Regions from separate parts of the Arthrobacter sp. SPT-J7 genome, predicted to be linked through region 3. Evidence: riboswitches for the same ligand, from Rfam matches in the RefSeq annotation. Region 3 holds a riboswitch; each other region holds the start of a gene.
What was found. A riboswitch is a leader RNA that binds a small molecule or an ion and turns the genes downstream of it on or off. The one in region 3 is predicted to bind S-adenosylmethionine.
Positions count from the first base shown of each region.

Region 1: another riboswitch for S-adenosylmethionine. It lies ahead of AC5RWX_RS07740 (LLM class flavin-dependent oxidoreductase); the one in region 3 lies ahead of AC5RWX_RS02485 (flavin reductase family protein).
Region 2: another riboswitch for S-adenosylmethionine. It lies ahead of AC5RWX_RS07725 (acyl-CoA dehydrogenase family protein); the one in region 3 lies ahead of AC5RWX_RS02485 (flavin reductase family protein).

Region 1 is NZ_JBNHFF010000004.1:28,917-38,758, reverse strand. It holds gene AC5RWX_RS07775 (DUF1990 domain-containing protein) at 38-574, opposite strand; gene AC5RWX_RS07770 (MmcQ/YjbR family DNA-binding protein) at 579-983, opposite strand; gene AC5RWX_RS07765 (hypothetical protein) at 1,394-1,708, shown strand; gene AC5RWX_RS07760 (IclR family transcriptional regulator) at 1,845-2,633, shown strand; gene AC5RWX_RS07755 (FAD-binding monooxygenase) at 2,746-4,665, shown strand; gene AC5RWX_RS07750 (hypothetical protein) at 4,906-5,154, opposite strand; gene AC5RWX_RS07745 (DUF1206 domain-containing protein) at 5,357-6,202, shown strand; gene AC5RWX_RS07740 (LLM class flavin-dependent oxidoreductase) at 6,379-7,782, opposite strand; SAM riboswitch class I at 7,870-7,961, opposite strand; gene AC5RWX_RS07735 (APC family permease) at 8,049-9,533, opposite strand; gene AC5RWX_RS07730 (acyl-CoA dehydrogenase family protein) at 9,548-9,842, opposite strand, start outside.
Region 2 is NZ_JBNHFF010000004.1:18,727-28,568, forward strand. It holds gene acs (acetate--CoA ligase) at 1-67, opposite strand, end outside; gene AC5RWX_RS07685 (ABC transporter permease) at 43-969, opposite strand; gene AC5RWX_RS07690 (aliphatic sulfonate ABC transporter substrate-binding protein) at 969-2,012, opposite strand; gene AC5RWX_RS07695 (ABC transporter ATP-binding protein) at 2,115-2,954, opposite strand; gene AC5RWX_RS07700 (VOC family protein) at 3,280-3,648, shown strand; gene AC5RWX_RS07705 (helix-turn-helix domain-containing protein) at 3,808-4,350, opposite strand; gene AC5RWX_RS07710 (alpha/beta hydrolase) at 4,471-5,790, shown strand; gene AC5RWX_RS07715 (CoA-binding protein) at 5,936-6,352, shown strand; gene AC5RWX_RS07720 (zinc-binding dehydrogenase) at 6,448-7,404, opposite strand; SAM riboswitch class IV at 7,700-7,815, shown strand; gene AC5RWX_RS07725 (acyl-CoA dehydrogenase family protein) at 7,888-9,126, shown strand; gene AC5RWX_RS07730 (acyl-CoA dehydrogenase family protein) at 9,193-9,842, shown strand, end outside.
Region 3 is NZ_JBNHFF010000001.1:532,330-542,171, reverse strand. It holds gene AC5RWX_RS02525 (diacylglycerol/lipid kinase family protein) at 1-345, shown strand, start outside; gene AC5RWX_RS02520 (amino acid ABC transporter substrate-binding protein) at 546-1,364, shown strand; gene AC5RWX_RS02515 (amino acid ABC transporter permease) at 1,396-2,061, shown strand; gene AC5RWX_RS02510 (amino acid ABC transporter ATP-binding protein) at 2,048-2,851, shown strand; gene AC5RWX_RS02505 (hypothetical protein) at 3,212-3,424, shown strand; gene AC5RWX_RS02500 (NADPH-dependent F420 reductase) at 3,546-4,118, shown strand; gene AC5RWX_RS02495 (hypothetical protein) at 4,145-4,348, opposite strand; gene AC5RWX_RS02490 (prephenate dehydratase) at 4,445-5,314, shown strand; SAM riboswitch class IV at 5,415-5,529, shown strand; gene AC5RWX_RS02485 (flavin reductase family protein) at 5,572-6,078, shown strand; gene AC5RWX_RS02480 (aldo/keto reductase) at 6,075-7,067, opposite strand; gene AC5RWX_RS02475 (MDR family MFS transporter) at 7,256-8,923, shown strand; gene AC5RWX_RS02470 (aldo/keto reductase) at 8,977-9,842, shown strand, end outside.

The DNA of each region.
Region 1 (9,842 bases), on a different contig from region 3:
CTTGAAGAGGCCGCCTGTTGAACAGTCGATGGAGAGGTCACCCGGCCAGGCCGCCGGCCAGCGCCTTGGCGGCCGCAATATACCGTCGGGTGACCAGCCGCTGGGCGGCTTCCGCCACCGGCCCGCCGGCCCGGTAAAACCAGTTGGAGTGCCGGCTGAACGCAAACAGGTCGAAGACCACCAACCCGTTCTCCTCCAGCGACGCCACGAAGCCCTCTTCGCCTGACTCCGGATGTCCCGGCAACGTGCCGTAGCCAAAACCCGTCCGGGTTGAGCTCCGCTCCGTCCACACCACTCGGCAGGGCGCGGACAACCGCAGCGGCCCGATTCCGAAACCGGGCACAACGTCCACGCCCTCAGCGGCCGCGGGCGTAGAGGCATCGACCCGCAGGCCGGTCAACCGGTGCAGCTCCCAGCCCATCAGGCCCTCGGCCAGCCGGCGGAACGCGTCCTCTCCGACGCCAACAGCAGTTCGTGCATCGGTGGTTCGGTAGCCCGGCGGCGAGCTGCGCTCCCGGGCCAGCCCCACGCCGTCGTACGTCAGAGCGGCACCGCTAAGATCCTTGGCCTGCACCGCTTTAGCCCTGCCGCACGTCGTCGCCGCGGGCCAGGCCCATCCAGCCCAGCGACTCGCGGTCCCGGCGCGGCAGCGACGCCACCACCAGGTCGTACGAGTCCTCGATCATGTCGCGCAGCATGTCGTCGGGCAGCTCGCCGTCGCAGCGCACCCCGTTCCAGTGCGTTTTGTTCATGTGATAGGCGCCGGTAATCTCCGGGTGCGCCGCCCGCAACTGCTGGGCCAGCACCGGTTCGCACTTAAGGCTGATGCTCAGCCGCGGCGCCTGCAGCTCCGACAACGCGAACATTTTGGCTGCCCGCCCGGGCGCCCGGACCTTGAACACCGAGGCCTCCGGACCGAACGGAAAATCCTCGAACGCCCCGGGCAGAGAGAGGCAGAATTCACGCAGCGCGGTCGCGTCCATAGGAACGAGCCTACTGCTACCCGCGGGCTCGGTCACGGGGCCAGGACGGGACCGGAGTCCGACCCACACAGGACCGCGCCGCCCGCTCACGGACATCCTCCCGCGCATCGTCCTGCGGCGGTCACAGCCGCTCCCGGCCACCCGGTTGCCGGCACCGGCTGCAGTGCGTCGATCAAGTCCTGAAGTTATAGCTTCGCAACCTTCCTTTCGTTCCCACCCAACGGAGGCGGGGTAGCGTGAGATCAACTGCCGACGGGGGAATCATGCGGGCTTGGTCGAAGACGGTTCTCGGGGCGACACTGTTGATGCCGCTGGTTGGCTGCGCCCCGGGGCCAGCCGGAATTTCTGCGCTGTCCAAGCCTCCCGCAGCCCCGGCGCAACTGCCGGCCCACGTTATTAAACCGGAGGTAATGGGCAACAACATCGTCCTCCTCGCTGAGAAGAGCGGATACGCCTTCTACGCCGCTGATGAAGTAAGCGGCGGCGCTTGCGCCGTTGTCGTCAGCACGGTAGAAGAATCTGACTGGGTTGTAGGCTGCGGAGGGCCCCCGCCGAGCGATCTGAAAGGATCAGGGCTCAGCCCAATCGTCAACGTTCGCGGCCCTAGCAGCGTTTCGGCAAAGCTGACCCGAGACGGTTACGACGCAACCAGTGAGATGGCCAATGGTTGGGAGCTTTTGCATCCCAACCTGTTGGTGCTCGGGCTTCAGCGGGGGCCGGCCTGATTAGGAACCTAGTCGCTGTGCCGAGGATGCGGCATTCAGTACCCGAGCGTGAGCGGCAGTGACTCCTTAAAAGTTGTGCAGCCCTGAAGTTAAACGTTGTCGGCCGGGACCACACTAGACTTCTGCTGTGCAGAACATGAGCATCGTTAAGAAGCCGGACTATGCCGTGGATTCCGTCGACCGGGCGCTGCAGCTGATCATGCTTCTCCAGGAGCGGGATTGGCTGCGGATCACCGATGCGGCCAACGCGCTGGACGTCGCCCCGTCCACGGCCCACAGGCTCATGGCCATGCTGGTGTACCGGGGTTTTGCCCTGCAGGATGACCAGCGGCGCTACTGTGTCGGCCCCGCGCTGAGCGCCGATGCCTCCGCCCATCCTGGGCGGGCCGCAGTCTCGATCGCCCGTCCGCACCTTGAAGCCTTGGCCCTCGCCGTGCGCGAGACCGTCAACCTCGTTGAACGTGTCGGCGTCACGGCCCGCTACTTGTTCACGGCCGAGGGCCCGCAGTTGCTCCGCGTCGGCAACCGCACTGGCACGGTTCTACCCGCGCACCTCTCCTCCGGCGGCAAGGCCATTCTGGCCACGCTTCCGGAGCCGTCGGTCGCGCAACTCTATACGGGCCGGCCGGCACAACAGAGCGGCAACAACCTGGCCGGGGAGGAATTGAAAAACCTGCAGCGCGAACTGGCGGAAGCACGCGCGCGGGGATATGCCGTCAACCTTGGGCGCACCGAAACTGATCTCGCGGCCGTCGGCGCACCTCTGGCTACTGCGGACAGGCCAGCGGCTCTGGCCGTATCGATCACCTCGCCGCTGTCGCGGGCGGCGACCATCCAGCAGCCTGCAGTCATCCAGGCCCTGCACGCCACCTGTGAAGCAGTTTTGCGGGACCTCCAGACGGAAGGCGTGCTGCCTTCCGCCTAGTTTTCTGCTGGTCAGAATGTCTTAGCGGACGCGTGGCGCCGATCACTACGATGTGGAGCGACGAGACGCGCCCCGGCCCGGACCGCGGCCTAAGAAAACGACCAGGAGCATTATGCAGTTTTATCTAGACGGCTACCATCCAGGCGATCCGGAGCTCCGGCGGGCCGCGGCTGGCCGCCCGGACAGCCAAGGCGACTTGCCGGAAGAAGTGGATGTTCTGGTGGTGGGCACCGGACCGGCCGGTGTTGTGCTGGCCGCCCAGCTGGCCGAATTCCCAGGGATCACCACGCGCGTGGTCGAACGGAGGGAAGGCCCGCTGGCGCTGGGTCAGGCCGACGGCGTGGCCTGCCGGACAGTCGAAATGTTCAACGCCTTCGGTCTGGCCGAGCGCCTGGTCCGCGAAGGGTACTGGGTCAACGAAACCGTGTTCTGGCGGCCCGATGACAAGGACCGCTCACGGATCGTCCGCAGCGGGCGGGTTCAGGACGTGGCGGACGGGCTGTCCGAGTACCCGCACGTAATCGTCAACCAGGCCCGGATGCAGGACTACCTGCTGGAGTGCATGCGCAAGTCCCCCAGTCGGCTGGAACCGGACTACGGCCTGGAAGTCACCGGCGTTGAGGTCGAGGATTCCGGTGACCACCCGGTCCGGGTGACCCTGCGCCGGACCGGCGCCGACGACCCGTCGGAAGAGGTAACCGTCCGCGCCCGGTACGTGGTGGGATGCGACGGCGCCCGCAGCAGCGTCCGCCGGTCCATCGGCTTGGAACTGCGCGGCGACGCCCGCAACCATGCTTGGGGAGTGGCGGACGTTCTGGCCGTCACGGATTTCCCCGACGTCCGCTTTAAGGCAGCCATCCAGTCGGCACAGGATGGCAACATCCTGCTGATCCCGCGTGAAGGCGGCTACCTGATCCGGCTCTACGTGGACCTCGGCGACCTTGACCCTGCCGACCGCGGGGCCCGGCAGCGGTTCACCTCAGACATGATCATCGAGGCGGCCCAGCGAATCCTGCATCCGTACACCCTGGAGGTCAAGGACGTCGCCTGGTGGTCGGTCTACGAAGTCGGCCAGCGCATTGCCGACCGCTTCGACGACGTCGCGCCGGAGGAGCGCGGCCGGCGCACCCCGCGCGTCTTCATTGCCGGCGACGCCTGCCACACGCACAGTGCCAAGGCTGGCCAGGGCATGAACGTCTCCATGCAGGACGGTTTCAACCTCGGCTGGAAGCTTGCGGCCGTCTTGGAAGGCCGAAGCCCCGAATCCCTTCTGGACACGTACTCGGGCGAGCGCCACGCCGTCGCCCAAGAACTGATCGACTTCGACATCCGCTGGTCCAAGACCGTGAGTTCCCGCCCGAAGGACCCGAACCGGCCCGACGACGAAGGCCTGGAACCGGCCGAACTGGAACGGCAATTCGTGGAGGCCGGCCGCTTTACCGCCGGCTTCGCCACCGACTACTCTCCGTCGATGATCATCGGTGAGGACACGCACCAGCATCTGGCCAAGGGGTTCCCGATCGGCGAGCGGTTCTACTCGGCCCCGGTTGTCCGTCTGGCCGACGCCAAACCGGTGGGGTTGGGCCACGTTGCACAGGCGGACGGCCGCTGGCGGCTCTACGCCTTCGCCGACTCCGCCCACCCGGGTGCGGCAGACTCCCGGCTGGCCGCACTGTGCCGGTTCCTGGCCGAAGCCGAAGAGTCACCGGTCCGGCGCTACACTCCCGCCGGTGCCGACGCCGACGCGGTCTTCGACGTCCGCGCCGTCTTCCAGCAGGGCCACCGGGAACTGGACGTCACCGACGTTCCCTCGTTCCTGTTCCCGCAGAAGGCTCCGTTTGGACTGAAGGACTACGAGAAGGTCTTCACTCCCGACCTTAAATCCGGGCAGGACATCTTCGACCTGCGCGGCATCGACCGCTTGCAGGGTGCCCTGGTGGTGGTCCGCCCGGACCAGTACGTCGCCCACGTGCTGCCGCTCGACGCGCATCGAGAACTGGCAGACTTCTTCGCCGGGGTCATGCTCGGCTAGCCCGGGGTATTCATGAGTGAGGCGCTAGAAGCGTGTGTTTTAGATTAGGAAAGGGCTCTCTGAGCCGGGAAATGTTGGGTTTTCTAGACCCTTACCCTGCTGAGCGAAATAGCACCCTTCCGGTGACTAGTCATACTCGTGCTTTCCCGACCGCGCCGGTCGGGTTCACCCCGCTTGGGCTCATCAGCCGAAAGGGAGATTCGACTGGCGGTCAACTCTCCCTTTCGGTTTCGTCTGTCTTTAGGCAGGTTCGAGAGCCCCGGTCTCCGGTTCCTCGGCGTGGTCGTGTTCTTCGCGGATGCCGTGCAGTCCGATGAGGCTCAACAGGGCCGCCGCCAGCGCGGCCAGGGCGCAGACGATGTACGCGAGCGAGAACCCGCTGCCCAGCGCCTGCGTGCCCTCAGCAGTGTCAGCAGCAGTGCAGCAAGCTCGCCAGAACCACGACGCCGTATCGGGATGGGGAGCCCCAATCCCGTCTGAGAGGGCCACAGCAGGACCGGCCTGATGCGGCCTGATGCGCCCTCAGCACGACCACGGAGACCTCCCGCTGGGCCCGGGCGATCAGGGTGCCGCCCGGTGCATGGCGCTGACTTCGGTGGGAGGATGGTTTCACTTATGTTTCACGGGGAACGACGGCGGTATGTGCGTGCCGTCGAGCGTTCAATGGGGCCCCGCCCATGAGAGGAGCACCATGACAGACGGCGGCACGCAACCGCACCCGCAGCCAGCGGCCGACAGGGCTGTGGACAAGACAGAACGGGCGGCGGAGTCCAAGCAGTTCGAATGGGTGGCACGCAGCGGTTTCGTGGCCAGCGGGCTGCTGCACGTGCTGATCGGCGCAATCGCGCTGCGGCTGGCCTTCGGTGGAGGCGGCGAGGCGGACCAGTCTGGAGCAGCCTCCAGCCTGGCGAAGCACCCGGGCGGACTGTTCCTGCTCTGGGCGGGCATGCTGGGCGCTGCCGCCCTGGCCCTGTGGCAGATCAGCCAAGCGGTGTTCGGCGGCCGTGGCCTGGAGAAGAAGAAAAAGTGGGGCTACCGGGCGAAGTGCGTGGGCCTGGCCATCGTGTACGGAGCGATAGCGGTGAGCTTCGGCAGCTTTGCCCTGGGCTCCGGCAGCAACAGCAGCGAGAAATCGCAGGACGCCAGCACCAAGCTGATGCAGTGGCCGGGCGGAGCCGTGGTGCTGTTCCTGATCGGCGCGGTGATCATCGGCGCCGGAATCTACTACGTGGTCAAAGGACTGTTCCGGAACTTCCTCGCCGACCTCAAGCCGCTGCCCCCCGGCGGCGTCCGCACCGCCGTAACGTGGGTGGGCATCGTCGGCTTTGTCGGCAAGGGGCTGGCCTTGTTTGTGCTCGGGCTGCTGCTGGCGGTCGCCGCGGTGCAGAACGACCCGCAGGACGTGAAAGGCCTCGACGGCGCGCTCAAGGCGCTGCGCGAGCAACCGTTCGGGCCGGCGGCGCTGGCCGTGGTGGCCGTCGGGCTGATTTGCTACGGGCTCTATCTGGGGGCCCGGGCACGTTACGCGAAGATGTAGCTAACGCCTCCTCCATCGACTGTCCCGGCAACACCCCTTCCCTCCGCGGGGAGGGGCGTTTTCGGTACCGTTAATGGAAAGTGCGACGGCGGCGCGCTGCCCCTTTGAAGGGGCGTCGCACCGCCGTCGTGGTTCAGCTGGTGCCGTGGTTCGCTGGCTGACAGAAAAGGCCGGGGTCAGTGGATCAGGGAGTTCTGCAGCCGAAAGCCGGCAGCCTTGTGGTTCTCCGGCAGCTTGTCGCCGCGCCCAAAGAGCTTGTTGCGCAGCGTGCCCGGCGCGTAGTCGGTGGGGTAGGAACCGCGGGCCTGCAGCTCCGGCACCACGAACTCGACGACGTCCTCGAACGAGCCCGGGGTGATGGCGTAGGCCAGGTTAAAGCCGTCCACATCGGTGTCGTCCACCCACTCGATCAGCTTGTCCGCCACCTCGGCGCCGGAGCCGACGGTGACCGGGCCGAAGCCGCCGACGCCGATCCACTGCGCCATCTGGCGGATGGTCCACGGCTTGTCCGCGTCGCCGGAGGCCTTCTTGAAGTTCTCCACCGAGGACTGGATGGCGTTGGACTTTACGTCCTCGCCGATCACGTCGTCCAGGTCGAACTGGGACATGTCGATGCCGGTCCAGCCGGAGAGCAGCGCGAGCGCGCCGTTGATGTCCGTGTAGGAGGCGTAGTCCTGGTACTTGGCCCGCGCTTCCTCCGTGGTGGCTGCCGTGATGACCGTCTGCATGGCGTAGATGCGGATGTCGTAGCGGCCCCGGCCGGCAGCCTCGGCTGCGTCGCGGATCTTGGCCACGGTGGACGTGAGGATTTCCTTGGTCGGGGAGCTCACGAAGACGGCCTCGGCGTTCTCGGCGGCAAAGCGCATGCCGCGGGCCGAGGCACCGGCCTGGAAGATCACCGGGGTGCGCTGCGGGCTGGGCTCGGTGATCGCGATGCCCGGCACCTTGAAGTGCTGGCCCTCGTGACGGATCTCGTGGACCTTCGCCGGGTCGGTGTACACGCCGGAGGCGCGGTCCTTGACCACGGCGTCGTCCTCCCACGAGCCCTCCAGCAGCTTGTAGACCACCTCGAGGTATTCGTCCGCGTGGTTGTAGCGCTCGTCGTGTTCCAGTTGGTCTTCCTGGCCCATGTTCCGCGCCGCGGAGGGCAGGTAGCCGGTCACCACGTTCCAGCCCACACGGCCCTTCGTGAGGTGGTCCAGCGTGGCCAGCCGGCGGGCGAACGGGTACGGGTGCTCATAGGCCGTGCCGGCGGTGATGCCGAAGCCCAGGTTCTTGGTCACGGCGGCCATCGCGGACACCAGCAGGATCGGGTCGTTCACCGGCACCTGCGCGCCGGCCGACAGCGGGATTTCGTTCGTGCTGCCGAACACGTCGTAGGTGCCCAGCACGTCGGCGATGAAGAGGCTGTCGAACTTGCCCTTCTCCAGCACCTGGGCCAGGTGGGTCCAGTACTCCAGATCGTTGTAGCGGTCCGCCTGGTCCTTCGGATGGCGCCACAGTCCCGGGGACTGGTGGACAACGCAGTTCATGTCGAACGCGTTGAGGCGGACGTGGCGCTGCGGGTCTTTTACGGTCATGTCAGGCTCCTTTACTGATGAGAAGAGCCCGCGCCGGTCCCCCGGCGGGCATGCAGTGGCCCTGAGGAACCAACGAGAGATCGAGCTTCTCCATCGGTCCTGGCGGTAGCACCTTCCTCACAAGGAGGGGGTTGCTGCGGCGTCAACAAGCCAGGTCTCTCGGCCGCTCTGGATGGGTACCCCTCCATTGGACACCCGCAGGCGCCGGGAGGGAAATGGTGCGCGTCACGCGGGGTAAGAATCTTGCGCGCCACGCGGGGGAGGAATTACGACGACGGCGCGGCCCCGGTTGACGCCGACGGCGCGGGACCAACTTTGGTCTGCGGCCGCCTCGAGGCGACCACTGCTCCGGCGCCGAAGCTGGCCAGGATCAGCACCACGACCGCGATGGCCAGCGGTACGCTGTTGCCGACCAATGTGGGCAGGTTCTGCAAGATCAGGCCCAGGATTCCCAGCAGCCCGAGGAGTCCAAGCGCCGGGGCCACGGAGCGCTTCCAGCTGCGGGCCGGCGCTCCCTGCCGGCGGAAGAACACCAACACGGCGACGCTGGTGAGCGTCATCAGCACCACCACGCCCAGGGAGGAGAATCCGGCGAACCACGTGTAGAACTGCACCACAGGGTCCCATCCGGCCACCACGGCGACCAGCAGGAACAGAGCCACCACGGCCGTGGCCGCTGCGGAGGCCAAATGCGGAGAGCGGTGCCGGGTGTGGGTGCCGGCCAGCTTGGCGGGGAAGATGCCCTGCCCCGACAGCTGGAAGAAATAGCGCGAGCTGATGTTGTGGAAGGACAGGATGCAGGCGAACAGGCTGGAGGCGAGCAGAACCTGGACAATGTGGCTGCCGGCCGTGCCCAGGTAGAGCGCGGTGGTCTCGGAGAGCAGGGTGCCGGGCGCGTCAGTGGCCTTTTGCACTATCCCGCCGTCGCCCCAGACGCTGATCAGCAGCCAGCTGGAGAGGGCGTAGAAGCCGCCCACCACCAGGAGGGCCAGGTAGGTGGCACGCGGGATCGTCTTGTCCGGGTCGCGGGCCTCGTCCCGGAACACGGCGGTGGCTTCGAAGCCGATGAAGCTCAGGATGGCGAACAGCAACGCGATCCCGGGTGCCCCGGACAGCACGGTGGACGGGGTAAGGAACCCGGCGGAGAGCCCCTCGGACCCGCCGCCGCCAAAGACGATGGCGGCGTCCAGGATCAGCACGATCAGTACTTCGGCTACCAGCAGCACGGCCAGCACCTTGCCGGACAGCTCGATGTTGCGGTGACCCAGCCATGCCACGGCAACCAGCGCCGCCGCCGCCCACACCCACCAAGGCAGCGCGGGGCCGCCGTAAGCGCGGACCACTTCATCGACCGCCGGGGCAAAGAGCCCGTAGACGCCGGCTTCCAGCGCCAGGTAGGAGAGCAAGGCCGCGAAGGCGGCCCCCAGTCCAGCCCGCCGGCCCAGGCCCTTGTCCACGTAGCTGTAGAACGCGCCCGCCGACGGCACATGCGGCGTCATGGTGGTGAAGCCGACGGCGAACAGCAACAGGATTGCTGTGGCCAGCAGGTAGATGAACGGGAGGCCGGCGCCGTTCCCGCTGGCGATGGCCAGCGGGACCGTTCCGCCGATTACGCCCAGCGGTGACGCAGCGGCCACCACGATCAGCACGATGCTGGCGACGCCCAGCCGGCCGGAGAGCCGCGGCGCGGTTCCGGCCGCGGGAGCGGCGGCTGGCGGCGCGGCGAGAGTTTGGAGGTTGGAAACTGACATGGTTTGCCTTCTTCCTAGACGGCCGCGGAACCGGCGGCGGGGATGCGTGGCTTGCGGCCGGCGTCGGCATTGGCCTCGCCAATCGTCCAGACGAACGGAGGTTCGGCGGCGTTGACTTCCCAGTCGCCCACGATCCGGGCCTTGTAGATGTACGGGTTGTGCGTGGCCACCGTGCGGGCATTGCGCCAGTGCCGGTCCAGTGCCTTGCCGGTGCTGGTGGAGGAGGCGCCGAGGGTGTTGAACAGCTCGCCGGCCGCCTCCGGCACCAGCGTGCTGAGCACAATCTGTGCCTGGCCGGATTCCAGCTCG
Region 2 (9,842 bases), on a different contig from region 3:
TGCCTCCGGCGGTGGTCCGGCCGGCGGCGGTTTCGGCTACTTCTATGCCCATCTCTTGACTGCCCATTTCTCCGCGACGCCCAGGAGCGCGTCGGTGATTTTGCCGATGATGGCCAGCAGGACGATGGCCAGCAGCAGCCTGTCCGTGCGGCCGTTGTTCTGCGAGTCCGTGAGCAGGAAGCCCAGACCCATGGAGGAGGCGATCAGTTCCGCCGCGACCAGAAACAGCCAGGCCTGGGCCAGTGCCAGCCGCAGTCCGGAAAACACGGCGGGAACCACGGCCGGCAGCTGCACGGTGGTCAGCAGTTTGACGCCCTTCAGCCCGAATGCGCGGCCGGCTTCAACCAGGTTCTTGTCCACGTGGCGCAGCGCCAGCGAGACCGTGGTGAACACCGGGAAGAACGCGCCGATCATGATCAGCGTGACCTTGGAGTCCTCGCCGATCTTCATCCACAGGATCAGCAGCGGGACCCAGGCCAGCGACGGCACGGCACGCAGCGCGCCAATGGTGGGGGAGAGCAGCACATCGGCAACCTTGGACAGGCCGATCAGCGCGCCGAAGACCAGCCCGAGGGCCGCGCCGAAGGCGAAGCCGAGCAGCACGCGCTGGGTGGAGATGGCCACGTGCTGCGCCAGCTCGCCGCGCTGGAGCAGGTCAACCGCGGCCTCGATGACCGCCCCGGGCGCCGGCAGTTGGACGGAGCTGAACAGGCCGGCCGAGGTGCTCCACTGCCAGGCTGCCAGCACGGCGGCCGGCAGCAGCAGGCCCAGCAGCAGGCGGCTCCAGCCGTTGCCGAGGAGCCCGCCAGCCGCGGACCGGCCGCTGGTCGGGCGCTGGTCCGGCGAGGGATCATTCTGGTGCGGCCGGTCTGCCTCTGCCGTCTTGAGGACGCCGGAGGCTGCCAGGCCTTCCGGGCCGGTGGCGTCAATGCTGTTGCCGGTTGCGCCGGGGTTGCCGAGGTGCGTCATCAGGATTCCTTGATGGCCGACGGATCGGCCTTCTTCACCAGCGAGTCGTCCAGCAGGGTGGCCAGAGCGTCGTCAATGGCGGCCTGGCTCTTCACATCACCGGTCTCGACGAACGCCGGGCCGACCTTCTCCAGCACGGCGCGCTGCTTCTCGCCCGGAGCCGCTTCCACGTCCAGGTTGCTGCGCTCGGAGATCACCTTGGTGGCGACTTCGAGGTCCAGGCCGGCGACGTCGGCCAGAATCTGAGCGGTTTCCTCCGGGTTTTCGGCGGCCCAGGCGCGGGCCTTCTCGTAGGCGTTCACCACGGCCTGGGCGAGCTCCGGCTCTTCCTCCAGGAAGGACTCGGTGGCGTTCAGGAAGCCGTAGGTGCTGAAGTCAAGGTTCCGGTAGAACAGCTCGGCGCCGTCCTTCTCGGCACCGGCCATGATCGGGTCCAGGCCCGACCAGGCGTCGACCGAGCCCTGCTTCAGCGCGGTCAAGCCGTCCGCGTGCTGCAAGTTCTCCACGGTGACGTCGTCAGTGGAGAGGCCTGCTTCTTCCAGCGACTGCAGCAGGAAGAAGTAGGGGTCGGTGCCCTTGGTTGCGGCCACGGACTTGCCCTTGAGGTCCTCGACGGAGTCGATGCCGGAGTCGGGCAGCGAGACCAGTGCGGCCCATTCCGGCTGCGAGTAGAGGCTGATGGTCTTGATCGGCGAACCGTTGGCGCGGGCCAGCAGCGCGGCGGAACCGGCGGTGGAACCGACGTCGACGGCGCCCGAGCGCAGTGCCTCGTTGGCCTTGTTGGAACCAGCCGACTGCAGCCAGTTCACCTCGACGCCGTCGTCGGCCAAGGTAGCTTCCAACCAGCCCTTTTCCTTGATGATCAGGCTCAGCGGGTTGTACGTGGCGAAGTCGATGTTGAGCACACCGTCGCCGGTGCCCTCAGCCGCGCTGGCTTCGGAATCTTCGCCCGCAACGCAACCGGTCAGGGCCAGCGAGGCGGCGACGGCGACGGCGGCCGCGCCGAGGATCGAGCGGCGGGAGAAGCGGCTGGCTATAGACATGATGGTCCCTTCGAACGGTGCGCGGGAACAGGAGAAGCTCCGCGCTTACGGTGGTTACGGGCGCAGGCGGCCCGGGAAATGCTTGAGGGTGGAGACGCGGCCCTAATGGCCGTCGACGCCGAGGCTTTCGAGCAGCGAGCGGCGCATGCGGGCCAACTCCACCGAACCGCGGTCGCGCGGGCGGCTGCCGGGAACGTCCACGGTGCGCACAATCGTGGCGCCGTCGTGCTCACGGCCTTGCTCCTGGCCCAGCAGGATGATCCGGTCCGCCAGCTGCAGGGCTTCGTCCACATCATGGGTCACCAGCAGCACGGTGGTGGGTTCGGCTTGGTGGATGTCCAGCAGCAAATCCTGCATCTTGATCCGGGTCAGCGCATCCAGCGCACCGAACGGTTCGTCCAGCAGGAGTACCCCCGGGTTGCGGGCCAGAGCGCGTGCCAGCGAGGCGCGCTGTGCCATGCCGCCGGAGACTTCGCGCGGACGGTGCTTGGCAAAGGTAGCCAGGCCCACCAGTTCCAGCAGCCGGGCGACCTTGGACTTGCCCTGTTTGGCGCTGGAGGTCTTGGGCAGGCCGATGGCAACGTTGGCCTGCAGGGTGTGCCAGGGCAGCAGCCGCGGTTCCTGGAACGCGACGGCGCAGCGGGAGTCAATGCCCTGGACGGGAGTGCCGTCGATCTCCACGCTGCCGGCGCTGGGTGCGTCGAGCCCGGCGGTGGCCCGCAACAAGGTGGACTTGCCGCAGCCGGAGGGGCCCAGGATGGCGAGCACTTCGCCGGGGCGGACCTCGAAGTTCACGTCGCGGAGCACGGTGTGGACGTTCGCGCCGGTACCGAAGGTGCGGTTCAGCCCGCGGAAGGAGACCGCCAGGGCGGAACCGGATGCTGCTGAGGGTGCGGCGGAAGCGGGTGCCGTGTGGCGGGTCGACGACAGTACTGCAGTCATGGGATCACTCCATCGATCCTGGCAGTAGCACCCTACGGTTCAAGCCGTGCGACCGGCTTCCGCCGGCCGTACCCGTGGCTTGTCACCTCGTTATCACCGGCAGTCTGGGATGGCTTCCGGTGACCAGGGTTGCTGCGGCGTCGTCGATCCAGGTCTCTCGGCCGCTCGGGATGGTCACGACTAACTAAACGGCACTCCCGGCATCCGCGGCAAACGGCCCGTAATAATGGGGCGTAACAAACGGTGGCACAAAGATCGGACCGCGCGGACCGCCGGAGCGCGCGAATCCGTAGACGCTGAACTGTGCCGATGGCAGGATGGCCGCATGAAAATCAACCGGCACATCATCGTGTTCGACGCCGCCGACCTCGACGCGGAGAGCAGCTTCTGGGCAGGCCTGCTGGACGGGACGGTCAAGGCCGAGGACGACTGGCATACCGTTTCCGTAAACGGGGAGCCGCGGCTGGCATTCCAGCTGGCACCCGACCACACGCCGCCCGAATGGCCCCAGGGCGAGCCGCAGCAGATCCATCTGGACCTCTACATCGATGACTTGGCCGAGGCGCATGAGCAGGCAACGTCGCTCGGCGCCAAACTGCTGAAACCCGCCGACGACGCCGCGGCCGAGTCCGGATTCCAGGTTTACGCGGATCCGGCGGGCCACCCGTTCTGCTTGTGCTGGGGTGCCGGGTAGCGCTGGCCGGGTCCCTTGAAGCGCCGGTGTCGCCAAACGGCAGGCGGAACCGGCATCGCCCAACCGAAGGCGGCAGGGCGCACCGCCGTCGTGCTTCCGGAAGTGGGGCAAGAGGCTCCTTGCGCGCACTGAGGAGGCAGCGGCGTCGTTCTGGGGCCGTCAGGCGGGCGGATCCGCCGGGATCAGGACCGTGGAGAAGAGGCGGCGGTGCCGGCCTTCGCCGGGGCCGTTCGCCACTGCCTTCTCAGCGGCAGCCCGGATGGCGGCGCTGAACTCCGCCAGCTCCTCGTCCGTCATCCAGAGTGCGATCTGCCGGTAACCGGCGCCGTCGCGGAGGAGATCCAGGTCCCCCCGGCCGGTGTACTGGTCGAAGGCCTCCAGCAGTCCGGCAGCGAATGCCATAAAACCGCGTCGGTGATCCTCTGCCGTCATGGACGCCAGCTCGTCGCCGCTCACCGAACTCTTGGTGGCGTCCAGCCGGTAGGTGCGCTCCGTGGTGCCGCGGACCGGCCGCTCCTGAGCCACGGTCAGCACTCCGGCCTTGGCCAGCGTTCCGATGTGCCGATAGAGCGTCGCGGTCGGGATTTCCGGGAGTTCGGCGGAGATCTCTGCTGTGGTCAGTTCCCGCCCGCCCAGCAGCGCCTGCACAATGCGTAGCCGTACCGGGTGCAGGATCAGATCGGCGCTCGGTGAAGGGGACATGCCTCTATATTCTCATAGTTGACATTGTTCGCACAACTGAGAATAATGATTCTTGTCCGGCGCAGGTGCCGGAGTCGAACCGACTTACTGACAAGCAATAACGATCCGAGGGGAGGCGCAATGGCGGCGATACGGGTAGGGAACAACGAGGTTCTGCTGGAGTTGGACCGGATGGAGAAGTTGGCTGGGCTGATCGGCAATCAGGCGTTCCCGCTCTCGGCCGTGACGTCGGTCGAGTTGCTGGCGGATGCTTTCGACGGCGTGCACGGCCTGCGTTCTCCCGGTCTGGCGATTCCAGGCCGGACGCGCATCGGAACTTGGCGCGGCCGCGGCAAAACCCTCGCCGTCGCCCGCCAGGGGACTCCCGCCGTGCAGCTGGACCTGTCCGGCCAGAAGTACGCCCGGGTGGTCGTCTCGCTGCCGGACGCCGAGGACGTCGCGGTGCAGATCCGCGCGGCTGCGGGCCTGCCTGCCGAGCAGCAGGTCACCGAGGAAGAGGTCCGCTTCTCCTCCGGGACCGTGCAGCTGGTGGGCACCTGGGCCAAGCCGGCCGGAACGGTTCGCGGAGCTGCGCTGATCCTGCCCGGTTCCGGTCCCGTTGACCGCAACGCCGACCACAAGCGGATGCCGCTGGGCATCAGCCGCGACCTGGCCCGCGAGCTCGCCGACCATGGCATCGCCTCGCTGCGCTACGACAAACGGGGCACCGGCGCCTCGGACGGCACCTTCCTGGCGGCCGGCTTCCGGCAGAACACCGACGACGCCGCTGCCGCCCTGCGCTGGATGGTCGCCCAGAAAGCCGCCGGCCTGCCGGTGTTCCTGGTCGGCCACAGTGAGGGCAGTTATCACGCGGCTACCCTGGCAGCAGATCCCGGCACGCGGGTAGATGGCACCGTGCTGCTTTCAGCCTCGGCACAGACCGGCTTTGAGACAGGCAGATGGCAGACCGCCCAGATCAAGGACTCGCTGCCCGCCTTCCCTCGCTTGCTGCTCAAACTCTTCCGCCAGGACCTAGTCAAGCTGCAGGCAAAGTCGGTGGAAAAAATCCGGACTACCACCAAGGACATGGTGCGCATGCAGGGCCGCAAAGTGAACGCGCTTTGGCTGCGGGAGTTCATCGACTTCGACCCGGTTCCGTACCTGGAGCGCTTGCAGATGCCGGTGCTGGCCATCACCGGCACCAAGGACGTCCAGGTGAACCCAGAGGACCTGGACATCATTGCGGCCACCGTGCCGGGCCCAGTCACCACGCGGACAATCGAGGACCTCTCGCACCTGCTGCGCCGGGACCCGAAGGCTCCGTCCTTGTCCGACTACAAGCGGCAGATCCGCGAGCCCGTGGATGCCGAACTGCTGGAACTGGTAGGCAGCTGGGTGGAAGCACACGCCAACTCCGCCGGGGCTTCCGGAACGTCCGACACCCAGCAGCTGGCCCGCTAGCCTTACTGACCCTCCTCATTCACTGTTCAGATAACGCCCTTAAACCGCGGTTTAAGGGCGTTATCTGAATCCTCGATGGGGCTGCTGGCTGGGGGACCAGCAAGCGAAGGTACCGGTAGAGGGAACTCATGGGTAGGGTGGCGCCATGGCACACCAGAATGATCCTGAAGTGGTCAGCCGCCTGCTGAGCACGCCCGCCCGCTGGGCCGTCGTCGGCCTGTCCAAAAACCCGCACCGGGTCGCCATGCGCATTTCCCGATACCTGATGGACCAGCTGGACATGGAGGTGGTCCCGGTCAACCTGCGGGGCGAAGACGTCCACGGCCTGAAAGGCTATCGAAAGCTTGCGGACATTCCGGGCGAGGTCGACGTGGTGGACTGCTTCGTCAACTCGCAGAAAGTGGGCCCGGTGGTGGACCAGGCCATTGAAATCGGCGCGAAGGCGGTCTGGCTTCAGCTGGGCGTTGTCGACGAAGCCGCGGCGGAGCGGGCCAAGGCGGCCGGTCTCGACGTCGTCATGGACACCTGCCCGGCCATCGAAGCCCCGCACTTCGGCCTGTAGCTGCCGCTCGTGAGAGCGCTTGATCCCAGCCCGGTTTGTCAGGCGGTGGGCGGTCTTTCGGCGGATGAGCGGGCCGGAAGGCAGGGGCCAACGCATTATTCGTACATCGCGATAAAGCGGCCAACGACACCTCCGGCGCGCAGCTTGTCGATCGCGCTGGGGATGTCGGCATGCTTGATGTGGTTCATCGGTGGGTTGAGCTGACCGGTCTTCATGAGGTCGTAGATGCCGGCCAGATCCTCCTTGGTGCCGGACTTCGAGCCCCTGATGGTGAGCTGGTTGATGATGAGCGGGTAGGTGTTGATGGTTGATTCCAGCCGGCCCATGCCCACCTGAACCAGGGTGCCGAACTCACCGAGGGTCTCGATGGCGGCCGAGGTGGTGGTGCCGAAACCTGCGTAGTCGACGATTAGTTCCAGGTTCTTGTCCTTGAACTCTTCGATCGAGGCGGCCACGCCGGCCAATCCGATCTCGTCGGCCAGCTTCTGGGTTTCCGGATTGACCTCTGCGCCGTACACCTCGGCACCGACCAACGCAGCGGAGCGTGCGCCGATGTAGCCGAGGCCGCCGAGGCCGATGACACCGACCTTCATGCCATCCTTGGCGCCGCCGACCGCCATCATGGCATGGTAGGCGGTGAGGCCGGCATCGGTCGCCATCGCGCCGAGATCGAACGGCACTTCATCGGGCAGGGCGACGAGATTGTCGTCGGTCGCGCGAAGCTTGGCAGCAAAGCCTCCATCCCACTTGCCGTAACCCAGTGCGTCCCCGTCGGACATCACCGGAGACAGGCCCACGCGGTCGCCAACCTTCCAATGGTCCATGCCTTCGCCGACCTCACTGATGACGCCGGCGGATTCGTGGCCCATGGTGCGGGGCAGACCGTGCTGGAACAGCGCCATCCATCCTGCATCGTCGAGCGTCGTGACGTCCGAGTGACAAACACCGGAGGCCTTGACGTCGACAACTACCTCGCCGGGGCCAGCGTGCGGCTCCTCAACCTCGTTGAGCTCCAGGGGCTTGTTCGTTCCGACAAATTGCCATGCCTTCATGATGAACCTTCCGTGCGCCGACCACCTGGACGGTGCCCGCCCCGGCTTGGCCGATATTGGCAGTGCAACTCCACGGTAGTCCCGTCACTGTCACAGCAGTAGGGGTAGTCCGTTGGGATCGCGCACCCGGCTCAAAAGGCTGGGCCAACGCTTGGCGGGATGACTCCGCGGGGGGCGGGTTGGGGCGACCGGCCGCCGTCGAAATAAGACCCTCTCCGTAACAATCAGCAGCGTTACGTCATGGCCAGTCACATGCTTCACAGCGCCGGATTCTGCCCGGCAGACTCTTCCCCAAGATCAAGAGTCCCAACGACAAGCTCTGGCTGGTTGGGCGGCAACCCTCTTCCGTAGTGGGGTGCCCCAGATGAGGATCCGGCCGCGCACAGATCCCGTGCCCGGCAAGTACGGCCCCCTCCAGGCTGCGTCGTCGACCGTGATGGTTGCTGCGCGCCGCAGGCGGGAGCCCCACCCCGAGGAGGCGCCATGACCGCCGTCGTCATTGAAGAACACCAGCAGACCCGCCGTTCCCCGTGGACCGGACAGGCCAGCCGCGAAGAACTCGCCCATTGGCAGCAGGTCGCCGAGGGCGTGGCCGCCGTGCTGGGCGCGGACGTGCTGGAGCGCGACCGCCGGAACGCGGATCCCCTGGCCGAAGTGGAGCTGCTGCGCAGTTCCGGCCTGCTCAACCTGATCATCCCCAGCGAGTGGGGCGGCGAGGGCGGCCACTGGGAAAGCGCGCTGCACGCGGTGCGGATCCTGGCCCGCACGGACGCCTCGATCGCGCAGATCCTGGCCTACCACTACGCCAACCTCGGCGCCGTGGTCTTCTACGGCAACGCGGAAGTCCAGGAACGCTTGCTCCGCCGGTCGGCCCAGGGCCGCTGGTCCTGGGGCGACTCGGTCAACCCGGTGGACCCGAACCTGGAACTGATCCCGGACGGTGACGGCTTCCGGCTGACCGGCATCAAACACTTTTCCACCGGGGCGTCCGTGGGCGACGCGATCTTGGTCAACGCCGCGATCACGGCCGGTCCCGACCAGGGCACGTTCCTGGCCTTGGCCCTGGAACACGACAGCGCCGGGATTTCCTTCCTAGGCGACTGGGACGCGCTGGGCCAGCGCCTCTCCGCGAGTGGCTCGGTGAAGTACGACGGCGTGCTGGTCACCGCCGACGACATCATCGGCGAAGTGGGGGAGGAGCCTTTCTCCAGCCTAGTGACGCCGTACATCCAGTTGGCGTTCGGCAACCTCTACCTGGGCATCGCGCAGGGTGCGCTGGAACGCGGACGCCAGATCACCCTGGCACGCAAGAACTCCTGGTTCCTCAGCAGCGCCGAGACCTACGCCCAGGATCCGCTGACCCAGCGGGTCTACGGGGAACTGGCCTCCCGCGTGGCAGCCGTGGAAGCGCTGGCGGACCGGACCAACGAGCGCTTCGACGCCGCCATCGCCGCCGGCGGAGAACTCACGGCCGAGGCACGCGCTGACATCGAGATCGAGATCGCCCGGCTCAAAGTCGTCTCCACCGAGGTGGGCGTGGATGTGGCCAACCGCATCTTCGAAGTGACCGGTTCCTCCTCCGCGAGAAGCGAGGTCGGACTGGACATCTTCTGGCGCAATGTCCGCACGCACACGCTGCACGACCCGGTGGACTACAAGAAGGTCGAAGTCGGCGCCAACTTCCTGCTGGGCGAAATCCAGCCCATCTCGCTCTACACCTGATCCGCTCAAACAGCCCTACCCGTCCCGACATCGGCCGTGCATGGCCGAGACCCCAGGAGCACCACCATGACTGAAACCCTTGACCACGCAACGACGACCTTCCACGCCACCCCTTCCGTCCACGCAACGCCGGCCTTCGAAGCGGCGGCCGCGAAGTACCGGCCGATCTTCCAGCGCATCGCCGCAGGAGCGCTGGACCGCGAACTGGCCCGCGAGCTGCCGTTTGAGCAAATCGGCTGGCTGAAAGACGCCGGCTTCGGCGCCGCGCGGATCCCCGCCGACCTCGGCGGCGACGGGCTGGACTGGGAGGAGTTCACCGAACTGCTGATCGAACTGGCCGCCGCGGACAGCAACATCCCGCAAGCGCTGCGCTCGCACATAGCGCTGGTGGAGGAGAACCTGTACCAGCACGGCCGCAACGGGGACCGCAGCGTTTGGCTGCAGCGTTTCGCCTCCGGTCAGCAGGCCGGGAACGCGTGGACCGAACCGGGCGCCGGCGGAACCGCCACCGTGCTCTCCGAATCCGGCGGCAAGCTGGTGCTGAACGGACGCAAGTTCTACACCACGGGCACCATTTTCGCCGACTGGATCGACGTCACCGCGAAGCGGCCCGACGGCTCGGATGTCTCGGTGATCATCTCCACCCAGACACCCGGCGTGGAAACCTACAACGACTGGGACGGCTTCGGCCAGCGGCTCACCGGCAGCGGCACCAC
Region 3 (9,842 bases):
GGCAAACCCGTGACCCTGCGGATGCGCAGCGTGATGGGCGGCAACTGCGGCAAAATCCAGGGCGGTTTCGAGATGTTCCCCGGCGCGCAGATCGATGATGGCCTGTTGGACATCATGACCATCTCCCCGCGCGGCCGCTTGGGCTGGCTCGGCGTGCTGGCCGGGCTCGCCAAGCGCGGCCGGAGCGTGGACCCGTCGGTGGACTACTACCAGGGCAAGGAAGTGGAGATCACCGCTGGCCGGCCGCAGGAGATGCAGCTGGACGGGGACCATATTGGCCTGGGTTCCCGGCTCTCGATGCGCGTCGACCCGGGCGCGCTGCGGGTCCGGGTGGCCGCGGACTGATCCACGGGGCGACGGCGGTGCCTGCCGCCGGGCGAGGGCGCGGCAACGTGCAACTGCGTCCCGGCAGCGTGCGGCTGCTCACAGTACCGACACAGTTCGGAACATATCTTGAGGTAGCGGTTGTTGTACGTGCTAGCGTTCAGCGTCGCCGGCCACCCCAGCGGCAGGCTCACCCTCCTAGACCACAAGGAATTTTCACCATGATTCGTCGTCGTTTGTCAGTGCTCGGTGCCGTTGCAGCTGCCGCCCTGGTGCTGGCCGGCTGCAGCACGACCTCGCCGACGGAGTCGCAGCCCTCGACGTCGGCCGCCGCGAGCTCGCTGCAGGAGATCAAGGACGCCGGCGTGATCACCGTAGGGACCGAGGGCACGTACCGTCCGTTCAGCTTCCACGAGGGCGGTACCGGCGAGCTGACCGGTTACGACGTCGAGGTTGTCAACGCGGTGGCGAAGAAGCTGGGCGTGGACGTGAAGTTCGAAGAGACCCAGTGGGACGCCATCTTCGCGGGACTGGACGCCGGGCGTTTCGACGTCATCGCCAACCAGGTCTCCATCAACAAACAGCGCCAGGCCGAGTACGCCTTCTCCGACCCCTACACGGTGAGCACCGGCGTCGTCGTCGTGAAGAGCGATAACAACGATATCTCCTCGCTTGCCGACCTGAAGGGCAAGACCACCGCCCAGTCGCTCACCAGCAACTGGTACGCAATGGCCAAGTCGGCCGGTGCCAAGGTGCAGGCGGTTGAGGGCTGGGCGCAGGCGGTTTCGCTGCTGGAGCAGGGCCGCGTTGACGCCACCGTCAACGACAAGCTCACCTACTTGGACTACCAGAAAGCCCACGACAACCAGAACATCAAGGTGGCCGCCGAGACGAATGAAGAGTCGCAGAGCGCCTTCACCTTCCAGAAGGGCAGCGATGACCTGGTGGATGCCTTCAACAAGGCGCTGGATGAGCTGCGCGCCGACGGCACGCTGGCCAAAATCTCCGAGAAGTACTTCGGCGCAGACGTCTCCCAGTAAGCGGGCGGACCCAAGACGCTAACGTAGCCATATGGACATCGATTGGGAGCTGCTGGCCAGCTCGTTCTGGCCCATCGTCCAGGGCGGACTGACCGGCACCATCCCGCTGGCGCTGGCCAGTTTCGCCATTGGCCTGGTCCTGGCCATCTTCCTCGCGTTGATGCGGATCAGCGGCAACCGAATCTTGGCAGGCATCGCCCGGGCCTACATCTCGGTCATCCGCGGGACTCCGCTGCTGGTGCAGCTGTTTGTGATCTTCTACGGCCTGCCGAGCATCGGAGTGGTGCTCCAGCCGTGGCCCAGCGCGATCATCGCGTTCTCGCTGAACGTGGGCGGCTACGCGGCGGAAATCATCCGGGCCGCCATTCTGTCCGTCCCCAAGGGCCAGTGGGAAGCCGGCCACACCATCGGGATGTCCGGCACCACCACCCTGCGCCGGATCGTCCTGCCGCAGGCCGCTCGGGTGTCGGTACCACCGCTATCCAACACCTTCATTTCGCTGGTCAAGGACACGTCCCTCGCGTCGCTGATCCTGGTCACCGAAGCGTTCCGTGTGGCCCAGGAAATCGCCGCCTTCAGCCAGAAATTCCTACTGCTGTACATGGAGGCCGCGGCGGTCTACTGGGTCTTCTGCCTGGTCCTCTCCGCCGCCCAAACACGACTGGAGAAGAGGCTGGACCGCTATGTCGCCCACTGACTTTCCGCCGATGGACTCGCCCGCGGGCGCCGACGGCAATCCCGTCCTCGCCGTGGAGGGACTTCGCAAGTCCTTCGGCGACAACCAGGTGCTGACGTCCATCGACCTGTCGGTGAAGACCGGAGGCGTGCTGGCGCTGATCGGTCCCTCGGGCTCCGGCAAGACCACCGTACTGCGCTGCCTGAACGGCTTGGAAATTCCCGACGGCGGACGGGTCGCCTTCGCGGGCGGACCGGCCGTGGACTTCGGCTCCGCGGTGAACCGCAAACAGATCTCCGCGCTGCGCGACCGCAGCGCCATGGTGTTCCAGCACTACAACCTGTTCCCGCACATGACCGTGCTGCAGAACATCATCGAGGGCCCGGTCCAGGTGCAGAAGCGGCCCCGGACCGAGGCCGTGCGTGAGGCGATGTCGCTGTTGGAACGCGTGGGCCTGACCGGCAAGGAAGACCAGTACCCGCATCAGCTCTCCGGCGGACAGCAGCAGCGGGTCGGCATTGTCCGGGCACTGGCGCTCAAACCCTCGCTGCTGCTCTTCGACGAGCCGACCTCTGCCCTGGACCCCGAACTGGTGGGCGACGTGCTGCATGTGATCAAGGAGCTGGCCGAGGAAGGCTGGACCATGGCACTGGTCACGCACGAGCTGGCGTTCGCCCGGGAAGTGGCCAGCGAAGTGGTGTTCATGGACGGCGGCGTGGTGGTGGAACGCGGCCACCCCGAGCAGGTGCTGCGCGAACCGCAGGAAGAGCGCACCCGGCAGTTCGTCCACCGGCTGCTGAACCCTTTCTAGGGATCGCAAACGGGGCTATCAAAACCAGCACGAACAGCACCGCAAAGCCGGTGTGGATGCCCGCGTTCGAGCTGTAGCCCCTGCTTCCCACTATCGGCTGCCCGCTCCCGTAACGTCGGTGCCCAGTAACGTATTCTTGACCACACTTCTCTGCTGCCGATCCGCGCAAAATCCGCGCCAGAGCCGCCGGAGCGCGGGAAAACGGCGTCCGCCACGCCGCTTGAAAATTCATCTGATGTCCATTGGAATGGCAGAATGTAAACTTCCATGCACCGTTCCGCATGGGCACCACGTTCCGGCCGGAAGCTACCAACCGCGCTTTCTCCTCTGCGGCAGCCTCCGGTCACGAAAGGCAGAACCATGGCCACGACTTTGGCTACCAAGTCTTTGACGGCACAGACGGCCTCCGAGGCCCACGATCTTCTCAATGCTGCGGTGGAAGAATTGCAAAAAATCGCGGCCATCGACGGGGATTGCGGCATCCTGGTCACCCGCACCGGACCCGGGCAGTTCACCGTGGAACTGAGTGACGACGTGCCCTACGGCATCACGCAGGAATCACACCTCGACTAGAACCCACCTATCAGGCTGAGTGCGCCAGTCGCGGCCCGCTGCGGGCCTTGACTCCCCGGTCGATGCTGCTACCGTTTCGCTCGTACGTTCAGGCAGTCCGGCAGACCTGAGGAGCGTTCCCGTGGCAAACGTCAGCATCATCGGTACCGGCAACATGGGCCAAGCCATCTCCGGCGTGGTCAGCAAAGGCGGGAACGTCGTCGAGACGTTCGGGCACGACGACGACAGACCCGTAACCGGCGACGTTGTCATCTTGGCGGTGCCGTACCCCGCCCTGTCCGACGTCGTCCGCACCCGCGGCGACCAGTTGGCCGGAAAGGTGGTGGTGGACATCACCAACCCGCTGAACTTCGAAACCTTCGACTCGCTCACCGTGCCGGCCGACAGCTCGGCGGCAGCCGAACTCAGTGCCGCGCTGCCGGACTCCCGCGTGGTCAAGGCCTTCAACACGACCTTCGCCGCGACGCTGTCCTCGGGCACCGTCGGCAGCCTTCCCACTACCGTGCTGATGGCGGGGGACGACGCCGAGGCCAAGTCCCTGTTGGCCGAGGTGGTCACCGCCGCCGGGCTGCAGGCGATCGACGCCGGCGCGCTCTCCCGTGCCCGGGAGCTCGAGGCCGTGGGCTTCCTGCAGATCACCCTGGCCGCTGCCGAGAAGGTGCCGTGGACCGGAGGCTTCGGCGTCGTCGCCTGACCGCGGTGGGGTGCCCGGCGCCGGGCCTACCGCCGCCCCGACCGCTTGGCCGCAACGGCCATCCCGGCCAGCACTCCGGCGCCGATCAGCAGCAGCACAGACACCACGATGAGCGGGGGCATCACATCCAGCCCCATAATGGACGGCATCACCGTCAGGCTGACGGCAAAGAGGGCGACGACGGCAGCGGCCAGCCAGAGGGCGACGGCACGGGGGTTGGATCCTTCCACGTCCTCCACTGTATCCGCGTCTCGCTCCGGCTTTGTGACGGCGGCCAGACCCCGCCGAATAAGGCCCCGGGCTCTTGCGGTGGGATAATTTCGCCCATGGCTCCAGCAATCGCGTACCAAGGTGAACCCGGCTCGAACTCGCACATGGCGTGCCTTGAGGTCCGGCCCGGCTGGGACGCGGTGCCGTGCGCCAGCTTCGAAGACGCCTTCGCCGCCGTCACAAGCGGCGAGGCCGAACTGGCCATGATCCCCATTGACAACTCGATTGCCGGCCGGGTGGCGGATATCCACGCCCTGCTGCCCAAGACCACGCTGCAGATAGTGGAGGAATTTTTCCTGCCCATCCGCTTCAGCTTGCTGGGCATTCCGGGGGCCACGGTGGAACAGGCCCGCGAAGTGCACAGCCACATCCATGCCCTGGGCCAATGCCGAAAGCTGATCCGCCGCTTGGGGCTGACGCCGGTTATTGCGGGCGACACCGCCGGCTCGGCACGGGAAGTAGCCGAATGGAACGACCCGACCAAGGTCTCGCTCGCGCCGCCGATGGCTGCGGAGCTTTACGGCCTGGAGGTCTTTGCCGAGAAGGTGGAAGACGACCCAACCAACACCACCCGGTTTGTGGTGCTGGCCGATCAACGGCCCGTCCCCAGCCGCGAAGAACTGCCCGGTCCCGCTGTGACCAGCTTCGTCTTCCGGGTGCGGAACGTTCCCTCGGCGCTGTACAAGGCGCTCGGCGGCTTCGCGACCAACGGCATCAACATGACGCGGTTGGAGAGCTACATGGTCGGCGGCGAGTTCGCTGCCACCATGTTCATGGTGGACGTCGAAGGCCACCCGGAGGATCAGTCGATGGTCCATGCCTTCGAGGAACTGGAGTTTTTCACCACCGAGATCCGGATCCTGGGCGTCTATCCCGCCCATCCGTTCCGGCTGCACCGCGGCGCGGACCAGCCCGCGGACGCCTGAGGCAGCCGAATGCGGGTGCCTGCGCCTGGCCCCGGACGTTCTTAACGAACTGTTACCCGTGTTTGACCGGGGACACATCGCGCTCTTACCGTGGGACATGAATCACGAGCGCCAACTTCACAGCCCTGGCTGGTTGGCCGGCAACCCTCTACCGTAGCGGGGTGCTCCAGGTGATGATTCGGCCCGCCGGGTTTGTCGGCAGGCAAGTACGCGTATCCTCCGGCAGCAGCGGATGCGCCCTAGCTTCAAGGATGGCCATGTCCCTGCACAACGACTTGACCCCGAACACCCTGCGCTCCGCCTTCGGTCGCTTTCCCTCCGGAATCGCAGCGCTCTGCGCCGTCATCGACGACACGCCGCAAGGCATCGTCGCCTCCTCCTTCACCGTGGGCGTTTCGCTGGAACCGCCGCTGGTGATGTTCGCGGTCCAGAACACCTCCCGGACCTGGCCGCTGGTCCGCCAAGCCGGTCGGATCGGTGTTTCGGTGCTGGGCACAGGGCACGACGGCGTCTGCCGCCAGATTGCTTCCAAGAGCGGCGACCGCTTCGCTGGGCTTAGTCTGCACCGCACCGACCAGGACGCGCTCTTCCTCAACGACGCAGCGCTCTGGCTGGATTGCTCGGTGCACCAGGAGGTTCCGGCCGGGGACCACCACGTGGTGCTGCTGGAGGTACATGGACTGGCCACGCACGACGGCGCGCACCAGCCGCTGGTCTTCCACGACTCCGTGTTCCGCCGGCTGGAACAGCCCGCGTTCGTTTAGGGCAGCGGTCGCCCCCGTGCCGCGACCCACAGCGCGTACCAGTCCTGCCGGGTCATCGCGGCGCCGATCTCCTCGGCCTGTGCACAGGCCTTGATCCGTTCCGGGTTGCTGGTACCGACGACCGGCCGGATGTTGGACGGATGGCGCAGCAGCCAGCCCAGCACCACGGCTTCCTGCGTGCAGCCCTTGTCCCGGGCCAGTTCGGTGACCAGAGTCGCCGTCGCTTGGTCCGCTCCAGCCCCGGTTCCTGCTTTGCCGGCGGTGGCGTGGTCGCCGGCCTCCGGCTCCATGGGCCGGCCGCTGTAGCGGCCCCGGGCCAGCGAGCCCCAGGCCTGCAGCTCCACCCCGTGCGCAGCGCAATACTCCAGCGTGCCGTGCGGGAAGCTGACGGCCGCGCCTTCCGGGTGGTTGACCAGCACGCCTGATTCAAGCCAGTCCCGCCGGTACAGACTCATTTCCAGCTGGTTCACAGCAAGCGGCTCGTCAAGCGCTGCCTGCAGCCACCGCATCTGTTCGCCGGCCATGTTCGAGACGCCCAGCCGGCGGACCTTGCCCGCCATCCGGAGGTGGCTGTAAGCCTCGGCGATCTCTTCAGCCGGGGCCAGCGGGTCAGGCCGGTGGATCAGCAGCGTGTCCAGGTAGTCGGTGTGCAGGCGGCGCAGGCTTTCCTCGGCACTGGCCACGATCGCCCCGAGAGATGAGTCATATTGGCCGGCCAGCCCGGGAGCCGGCAGCCGGATGCCGCACTTGCTTTGCAGCTGGATGGTTTCCCGGAGTTCCGGGCGCTCGGCCAGCACCCGGCCGAACGCAGCCTCCGCCTTGCCGTGGGCGTAGATGTCGGCGTGGTCGAAAATCCTGATGCCGATCTCCAGCGCCGCGTCCACCACCGTGTGGGCGGCGGCGACGTCGGCTGCCTCCAACGGGCCGCTCCCCCAGCCACCGCCCAAACCCATGCAGCCGAAGATCAGGCGGGATCCGGCGTCGTCCATTGGCATGTCCCTTCGCTGGGCGGGCTTCCAGCGTACGTCAACGCCGTGCCGGAACCGGGGCTTGTGGTGCCGGAACCGGGGGTTGTGCCGCTCCGCGGACGGCAGTACGGTACAGACGCGGGGCGGCGGGCGTCCCCAGGCAACCACATCAGGCCACCTGCGCCACCCGCGCCGCCGGAAAGTTCACCATGGCAGTACCTCCCAGCCCAGACCGCGGCCCGCAGCCCGCCGGCCCCTCAACAGCACCGGTTTCCGCCCCCACGGACCATGGCCGGAACCACGGCCGGGACCGCGCGGCCACGGCACAGCCGCGGATCATGGTGGTGTTCCTGGGGCTGATGCTCGCCGTGCTGCTGGCCGCGCTGGACCAGACCATCGTGGCGACCGCGCTGCCCACGATCGTCGGCGACCTGAACGGGCTGGAGCACATCTCGTGGGTGATCACCGCCTACATTCTGGCCGCCACCATCGGGCTGCCGATCTACGGCAAGCTCGGCGACCTGTTCGGGCGCAAGAGCATCTTCATCTTCGCGATCGCGGTGTTCCTGGGCGGCTCCATGCTCTCCGGCATGGCCCAGAGCATGCCGCAGCTGATCGCCTTCCGCGCCATCCAGGGAGTTGGCGGCGGCGGGTTGATGATCGGTGCGCAGGCGATCATCGGCGATCTTGTTTCGCCGCGTGAGCGGGGCAAGTACATGGGTTTAATCGGGGCGGCCTTCGGTCTTGCTTCGGTCAGCGGGCCGCTCTTGGGCGGGTTCATCACCGACAACTGGAACTGGCGCTGGATCTTCTACATCAACCTGCCGCTGGGGGCCGCGGCGTTGGTCGTCATCACCACCACCCTGCACTTGCATAAACCGGGCGGGCCCCGGCCCAAGCTGGACTATCTGGGCACCTTCCTGCTGGCGGTCGCCAGTGCGGCGGTCATCTTGTTCACCAGCTGGGGCGGGACCACCTATCCGTGGGACAGCCCGGTGATCATCGTGCTCGGCGCCCTCACCATTGTCGCCTCGGTGTTGTTCGTGCTGGCCGAGCGCCGGGCCGTGGAACCGGTCCTGCCGCTGCGGCTGTTCCGCGACCGGGACTTCACGCTGCCCACCCTGATGGGCGTGTGCGTGGGCATTGCGATGTTCTCGGCGATCGCCTATCTGCCCACCTTCCTGCAGATGGTCAACGGCGCCAGCGCCACCGAGTCGGGCCTGATGATGATTCCAATGACGGCGGGCATGGTGGGGGCCACCACCATCACCGGACAGCTGGTGACCCGCACCGGGCGCTACAAGATCTTCCCGATCATCGGCACCGTGCTGATCGCCGCCGGGCTGGTCATGCTCTCCCGGATCTCTGACACCACGCCGTACGCGTTCACCGCCGCCGGCATGCTGGTGCTGGGTATGGGACTGGGCTCCATCATGCAAAACCTGGTGCTGATCGTGCAGAACAGCGTCCGACGCCGGGATCTGGGCACCGCCACCTCGGCCACCAACTACTTCCGCCAGATCGGCGCCACCTTCGGCATTTCGCTCTTCGGCGCTATTTTCATCAGCCGGTTGACCGAGCAATTTTCGACGGCGCCGCACGAGTTGCTGACGACGATGCGTTCCGGAGGCGGCCAAAGCTTCAGTTCGCTCGGCCCCGCTGTGGTCGCTTCGCTGCCGGCCCCGGCCCAGGAGTTCATCGCGCATGCCTTCGCGCAGGCGCTGCCGCCGATCTATCTTTTGGCCGTCCCCATCGTGCTCGCCGCCCTGGTGCTTGCCTGCTTCGTCAAGGAGATCCCGCTCTCGGAGGAAGTGGGCACCCCGGCCAGCCGGGACCGGACGGAGCAAGCCGGCGGCCTGCGGGACCGGACGGAGTAAGCGGGCGGCACACGGCGGGACGGTGGTCTCCGTGGCGGCGGTATCGTCAAAGCATGACTACGCGCACGATCGGAACTCTAGACGTCGGCGGCATTGGGCTGGGCTGCATGAATCTCAGCCACGCGTACGGGGTCCCACCAACCCGCGAGGACGCGGCGAAACTTTTGCTGCATGCACTGGACGCAGGCGTGCGGCACTTCGACACCGCCGCACTGTACGGTGCCGCCGCGAACGAGGAGCTGATCGGCGAGGTGTTGGGCTCCCGCCGGGAGGAGTACTTCCTGGCCAGCAAGTGCGGCATGACCAGCGTGGCCGGCCGGCGGGTCATCGACGGGCGTCCGGAGACACTCAGGGCAACCTGCGAGGCGGCATTGCAACGGCTGCGCACGGACCACATTAACCTCTACTACCTGCACCGCTGGGACAAGACCATCCCCGTCGAGGAGTCGGTCGGCGCGCTGGCTGAACTGGTCACCGCCGGCAAGATCGGGGCGATCGGCCTGTCGGAGGTCTCCGCTGCAACCCTGCGCCGGGCGCATGCTGTGCATCCGATTGCGGCCCTGCAGACCGAATACTCGCTCTGGACGCGCAACCCGGAACTGGGAACGCTGGCAGCGTGTGCGGAACTCGGCACGGCCTTCGTCGCCTTTAGCCCGCTGGCGCGCGGTTTCCTCACCGGCACACTGAATGATCCCTCGGCGCTGCCAGCGAGCGACATCCGCCACGGTATGCCGCGCTTCTCCGCCGAGAACTACCCGCGGAACCTGGCGCTGCTGGATGGCTTTCGTGCCATCGCGGACGACGCCGGCTGCTCACCTGCCCAGCTGGCCCTCGCCTGGGTGCTGTCCCGCGGCGAGCACGTGATTGCGCTGCCGGGCACCCGGAGTATCGCCCACTTGGACGAAGACCTGGGCGCCGC